DNA from 2 places in the Hydrogenophaga luteola genome. Region 2 is predicted to be linked to the other one. Evidence: predicted binding sites of a transcription regulator. Region 2 holds the regulator's gene; the other holds the start of a gene.

Region 1 (3,406 bases), on a different contig from region 2:
AGGCCCTGCGCGAGACGTTCGCCTTCGAACCCGGCCAGTTCCTGACGCTGCGCGCCACCATCGGCGGCCAGGACGTGCGGCGCAGCTACTCAGTCAGCAGCCCACGCAGCCGGCTGATGAAACACGGCGAAGTCACGTTGGGCATCCGACCGGTGGAAGGCGGTGTGTTCTCCAACTGGGCCGCGTCGCAGCTCAAGGCCGGCGACACCCTGCGCGTCATGCCGCCGGACGGCCGCTTCACCATCCACAAGCCCCGCGCCATCCACCGCGTGGGCTTTGCGGCCGGTTCGGGCATCACGCCCATCCTGTCCATCATCGCCAGCACGCTGGAAGAATCGCCCGACGCCAAGTTCACCCTGGTCTACGGCAACCGCCGCATGGCCAGCGTGATGTTCAACGAGGCGCTGCAGGATCTCAAGGACCAGTACCCGGGCCGTCTCACCCTGATCCACGTGCTCTCGCGCCAGGCGCAGGAAGTGCCCCTGCTCGAAGGCCGCATCGACGGCGACAAGGTGCGCGAGATCATCGCCGCCTTGCTGCCGGTGGGCAGCATGGACGAGGTGTTTGTGTGCGGCCCCGAGGCCATGATCGAAGCCACCGAGAACGCGCTGCTGGACGCTGGCGTGCGACCCGACCGCATCCACACCGAACGGTTCACCTCACCGACGCTGGAGGCGCTGCCCGCCGGCCAGCGCCAAGCCGCCGTGCTCGGTCACCCGGCCGTGCGCACCGATGGCGAGGTGGCGCTGACCGTGGTGCTCGACGGCAAGCCGCACCAGCTGCGCATGGGCAAGGACGAGCACGTGCTGGATGTTGCCCTCAACGCCGGGCTGGATCTGCCCTGGTCCTGCCGGGGCGGTGTGTGCTGCACCTGCCGCGCCAAGGTGATGGAAGGCGCGGTGACCATGGACAAGAACTTCACGCTCGAACCCTGGGAAACCGAGAAGGGTTTCGTGCTCTCCTGCCAGGCGCGGCCGACCACCAGTACCCTGGTGGTCAGCTACGACGAGCGCTGAATCAGAACTTCCAGCCCAGGCCCACGCCCACGAGCACGGGGTCGACCTTGAACTTGCCGATTTCGCTGCCACCGGCCGAGACCTTGGTGCTGATGTACACCTTCTTGACGTCGAAGTTGAGGTACAGGTCCTTGCCCACCGGGATGTCGATGCCCGCCTGGAGCGACGCACCCACGCTGTTGCGCTTGATGTCCACGCCCGCCGGCAGGTTCACCGAGCTGAAACGGGTGTAGTTCAAACCAGCGCCCACATAGGGCTTCACCGGACCGGCCGGGAAGTGGTACTGCACGCTCAGGGTGGGCGGCAGGTGCTTGAGGGTACCGATCTCGGCGCTGCCGGCTGAGAGGGTGTGCTTCTGCGGCACGGTCAGGATCAGCTCGGCGGCCAGGTTGGGGCTCAGGAAGTAGGTGAAGTCCACTTCAGGCAGCCACTTGTTGTTCACGGACAGGTCCAGACCGGTGCTGTCCTTGTTGGCGCTGTTCAGGTGAACGGCGCGGGCTCGGACCAGCAGGTCGCCGGCCTTGAGGTCCTGGGCCAGCACGGGAGCGGCCACCAGGGTGGAGAGGGCGGCGATGGCAATGATGTGCTTCTTCGACATGATCAACTTCTTCCTCGTCACGGGAACATTCCCGCGCGGGCATTGGAGTCGCTCGACCCGGTCTGCCGCTTGAGTCATGTCAATGGATGTGGGCAGCGACGCGGGCGATGCGCCGCTTCTGCGCGGGCGGTTGACCCAGATCAAATCGACGCCAAGACCGGCATCCAGGGCATGCAGTTGGCGCGGCGTCTGCGCTCACCGCACAGCGTCGACCAGCGCCCGCGCGTAGATCGGGCTGGCACTGATGTCGTTGTGCCCCACGCCCGGAATGACCACCAGACGCGCCACCCCGGGCCCGAAGCGCGCCATCAGCGCAGCCGTGCGCTCCGGCCGGATCAGGGTGTCGCGCTCGGCCGCGATCAGGGTCGTCGGCACGCCGATGCGCCCCGCCACAGCGGCGGAGTCGAAACGGTCCCGGATCAGCCAGCGCACAGGCCACCAGGAAAACTGCTCGGCCGCGACGTTTTCGATGCTGTCGTAGGGGGTGAGAAGCACCAGCCTGGTCACCGCCCTCTCGCTGGCGAGGCGAATGGCCACGCCACTGCCCAGGCTGCGCCCCACGATCTTGATCTCAGAGTGCGCGTGCCGCGCATGTTCGTACAGTGCCTGCGCATCGGCGTGCAGGGCCGATTCGGTGGGCTCGCCGGTGCTCTGCCCATAGCCCCGGTAGTGCAACAGGTACAGCGCGTGGTCAGGGAACAGGCGCGCGAGCTGCGGCAGGGTGGCCGACACGTCCTCGGCGTTGCCACCGAAGTACAGGAGGGCGGGCGCGCCAGGGCGCGCGCGCACGCTGACCTGCAGCGTGGCGCCGTCCACCGGCAACGTCAGCGATTCGCCCGCCTGCCGCGCCGGCTGCGGGTGGTAGAGCAAGGAGCGCTGCCACCCGTACAAGGCCCCACAACCAGCCAGGCAGAGCAGCGCCACGGCCGACAACACCCGCACCAGCACCACCTTCAGCGCACGCATCGGGCGTCGCCCCTCACACCTTCGCCAGCGCCTGCTCCAGATCGGCGATCATGTCGTCGATGTGCTCGATGCCGACCGAGAGGCGAACCATGTCGGTGCTGACGCCGGCCTTCTTCAGCTCGTCGGGGTTGAGCTGGCGGTGCGTGGTCGAGGCCGGGTGGCAAGCCAGCGACTTGGCATCACCGATGTTCACCAGGCGGGTGAACAGCTGCAGCGCGTCCTGGAAACGGGCGCCCGCAGCGATGGCGTCGTCGGCCTTGAGGCCAAAGCTGATGATGCCGGACGCGCGGCCGCCCATGTATTGCTGCACCAGGCCATGGTCCTTGTGATCGGGCAAGCCGGCGTAGTTGACCCAGCCCACCTTGGCGTGGTTCTGCAGGTGCTGCGCCACCTTGACCGCGTTCTCGCAGATGCGGTCCATGCGCAGCGCCAGCGTCTCGATGCCCTGCAGGATCTGAAATGCGTTCATGGGCGAGAGCGCCGCGCCCATGTTGCGCAGCGGGACCACGCGGGCACGGGCGATGTAGGCGGCCGGGCCCAGCGCCTCGGTGTACACCACGCCGTGGTAGCTCACGTCGGGCTCGTTCAGGCGCTTGAAACGTGCCTTGTGTTCGGCCCAGGGGAATTTCCCGCTGTCAACGATGGCGCCACCGATGCTGGTGCCGTGGCCGCCGAGGTACTTGGTCAGCGAGTGCACCACGATGTCGGCGCCGTGCTCGAACGGGCGGCACAGGTAGGGGCTGGGCACGGTGTTGTCCACGATCAGCGGCACGCCCGCCGCGTGCGCCACCTTCGCCAGCGCGCCGATGTCGGTCACGTTGCCCAG
Region 2 (3,406 bases):
AGCAGCATGGCTGCCACGTGAAACATGGTCCAGACCGGCCGGATCACAGAGGTGTTGGTTCCCAGCCAAGCCAGGCCTTGCACAGAACCTGCGGCAATCGCCCCGAAGAGGGAGTAGCCAAGCAGTCGTCCAGCCTGGAAGTTCAGCAGAGCCGCCGTGCTCTGGCGCCCGGTCACGCCACGACTGATGCCTGCGCAAGCGGCTCCACACATGGCGACACAATGGGGACCACCAGCGATCCCCATGAACAGTGCGGTGAGCGCCATGGATGTTTGCATGGCAGAACTCTAGCAGTCGCAACCCTCGCGCTGGCTCGAAACCACGCGAGTCAGATGATCTTGGAGAAACGCGCCCGGTCCTGGTCGACCTGCAGGTTTTTGTCGAAAACCATGGCGATGGCGCGAACCAGATACCAACCTGCTGGCGTCACCTCCACACCAGAGTCGTCGATGCGAACCAGTCCGTGTTCGGCATAGCCGGCCAACACCTCCAGCTCGCGAGCAAAGTAGCTCTTGCAGTCGATCAGGTGTCCCAGGTTGATTGATTCGAACTGAAGCTGCCCCTGGCACATCAGGGACATGATCACGGAGCGGCGCAACAAATCGTCCCTGGTCAGTGCCAACCCGCGCACGATCGGAAGACGACCCTGGTCCAGCGCGTCGTAATACTCCTCAATCGTCTTGGCGTTCTGGCTGTAGGTCGCACCGATGCGGCCGATGGCCGAAACACCCAAAGCGATCAGGTCGCAGTCGGGCTGCGTGCTGTAGCCCTGGAAATTTCGGTGCAACCGCCCCTGTCGCTTGGCCACGGCCAATGCATCCGTCGGCAACGCGAAGTGATCCATGCCGACGTAGACGTACCCCGCATCGCTCATGGCATCCAGCGAAGCCGACAGCATCGACAGCTTGTCTCCCGCGCTGGGCAACTCGGCGGCCACGATCCGGCGCTGCGGTTTGAAACGTGCTGGCAAGTGAGCGTATGCGTAGAGCGCGATGCGGTCGGGGCGCAACTGGTTGACTTGGGCAAGCGTGCGGGCAAACGACTCGGGCGTCTGCAATGGCAAGCCATAGATGAGGTCCACGTTGACCGACTCAAATCCGATCTTGCGTGCCGTCTCGACCAGTGCGAACACCTGCTCGACCGGTTGCACCCGGTGCACCGCTTTCTGAACAGCGGGATCGAAATCCTGTACACCGAAACTCAGTCGGTTGAAACCCAACCTGGCCAGTGTCTGCAAACGCTGGTCCGTCACCGTGCGAGGGTCGACCTCTATGGAGTACTCGCCTCCTGGCACGAGCGTGAAGTTGCGGCGGATCATTGTCAGAAGATCCTCCAGCTCGGCGTCGGACAGGAAGGTCGGCGTTCCTCCTCCCAGATGCAGCTGGGACACGGCGTGCCCCTTCCCGAAGTGCTGCACCTGAAGCTCCACCTCACGCGACAGATACCGCAGGTATTCCGCAGCCCTTTCGTGGTGCTTGGTGATGACCTTGTTGCAGGCGCAGTAGTAGCAGACAGACTCGCAGAAAGGAATATGGACGTACAGCGACAACGGCAATGCGAGCGACCCAGCCCGACGTTGTTCCAGCGCCTGGATGTAGTCGCTCTCCGTGAACGCTTCTACAAAGCGGTCTGCGGTGGGGTACGAGGTGTAACGGGGACCCGGGATGTCGAATCGCTTGAGCAATTCGTCGGAAATGGCGTGACTCACAAACAATTCTCCAGTTCTCAGCGCGAATGTGCACCAAGGCAGAAATAGCACCCTTGATCAAGATCAAGGGCCGTCCAAGCCCCGGGGTTTCCCCCCATCCCCCCAACGAGGGTGAGCGCTTCCGCCTTGCTGGCACTTGTGACCATGCGTTAAGCTTCGGGCGAAATCTGGAAGATTTATGGACATTCACAGCATCAAAGTCGCCTGTTCCAGTTGCAACCTCCGGGAGTTGTGTCTGCCCATGGGCCTCAACCCTGAGGAAATGGACAAGCTGGACACCGTGATCTCCACGCGCAGGAGGATCAAGCGGGGAACAGCCCTGTTCAATACCGGCGACAAGTTCACTTCGCTCTACGCGGTGCGATCGGGCTTCTTCAAAACCTGCGTGACCACCGCCGACGGCAGGGACCAGGTCACCGGTTTCCAGATGACCGGTGAAATCATCGGCATGGATGGCATCGTCAGTGACCGTCATTCCTGTGACGCCATTGCTCTTGAGGACGCCGAAGTCTGTGTGATGCCGTTTGACCAGGTGGAAGAGCTGTCACGGGAGTTCACCACGCTGCAGCACCATGTCCACAAGATCATGAGCCGGGAAATCGTCCGCGATCACAGCGTGATGCTGCTGCTGGGCAGCATGCGTGCCGAGGAACGTCTCGCAGCCTTCCTGCTCAACCTCGTCCAGCGTCTGCATGCACGCGGCTTCTCACAGTCCGAGCTCATCCTGCGTATGACCCGGGAAGAGATCGGGAGTTACCTGGGCATGAAGCTTGAAACCGTGAGCCGGACGTTCTCGAAGTTCGTCGAGGAAGGCATCATCGAAGTCAAACAACGCTATGTGCACATCAAGAACACCGATGCGCTCAAGCAGATCGTGAACCCCCAGACCTGCCGCTGAACCTATTCGACCCCTCCAAAAAACCCCGCTCAGGTCTGAACCCTGAGCGGGGTTTTTATTTGCGAAACGCAGATCAGCTGCACCCGCCGTTGCGGGCACAGTCCTGGGGACGCTCCGTTTCAGGTACCGGACAGCGATTGACCTCGAAGGGAGACATGGCGAGCAAGGTGGTCAGCGCGCTCGATGCCATGGTGACACACCAGAACACGAAGAACGCCAGTGTGTAGATGGCCTGTCGAGACAGCTCCAGGGGGTTACCGAACCAGTGGAGATCACCCGGGTCGACCATGGCGAAAACAATCATCTCGAGCACCGAAGCCACTAGAAATGCTGGCCACGCTATCCACATCCACCGCTGAGCTTTCATGAGTCGTATCCTTCACTCCTGTGTGGCTGCATTCGGTGATGCGGCGTCCTACTTGGAGGGGGCCGCCGGTACGACCGGCGAAGCGGCGTGATTGCGCGCCTGATGGGCCGGCTGCATCTTGGCCAATGCATCGACCTTGGCCTGCCCTTCAAGCCGCTGAGCGGCGGCAAGATCTCTCTCGTAGTCGGACTTGTTGAGCACAGGATCGGGGTTCTTCACTGCGATGACCAAGGTGATCACGCCAGCGACGATCACGGCAACAGGCCCACCGACCACCAGCCACATGTGGGGCACCTTCCACCACGGCGTGGCCGGGTGATGACTTGGATTTGCTGACATGACTTGTTCCATAAGCGTGTGAATTCAGTTTAGCGTGGAACGATGAAGACGGCCTTCTCCACCACCTCAGACACATCGCTGCCGGTGGACCGGA

Evidence for each region. The regulator FNR, encoded in region 2, switches genes on or off when oxygen is low (the NO sensors DNR and NnrR bind a similar motif). The targets are predictions, from matches to a motif close to TTGATNNNNATCAA.
Region 1: the regulator FNR is predicted to act here: its motif matches at 1,745-1,758, upstream of ACFOPI_RS22180 (OmpW/AlkL family protein).

Annotation. Positions count from the first base shown of each region.
Region 1 is NZ_JBHRXX010000010.1:73,115-76,520, reverse strand. Features, by position in the region: gene ACFOPI_RS22185 (2Fe-2S iron-sulfur cluster-binding protein) at 1-1,016, shown strand, start outside; gene ACFOPI_RS22180 (OmpW/AlkL family protein) at 1,018-1,614, opposite strand; gene ACFOPI_RS22175 (alpha/beta hydrolase) at 1,810-2,580, opposite strand; gene ACFOPI_RS22170 (O-acetylhomoserine aminocarboxypropyltransferase/cysteine synthase family protein) at 2,594-3,406, opposite strand, start outside.
Region 2 is NZ_JBHRXX010000009.1:160,946-164,351, reverse strand. Features, by position in the region: gene ACFOPI_RS19595 (sulfite exporter TauE/SafE family protein) at 1-278, opposite strand, end outside; gene hemN (oxygen-independent coproporphyrinogen III oxidase) at 329-1,708, opposite strand; gene fnr (fumarate/nitrate reduction transcriptional regulator Fnr) at 1,887-2,606, shown strand; gene ACFOPI_RS19580 (hypothetical protein) at 2,680-2,973, opposite strand; gene ACFOPI_RS19575 (FixH family protein) at 3,022-3,258, opposite strand; gene ccoG (cytochrome c oxidase accessory protein CcoG) at 3,342-3,406, opposite strand, start outside.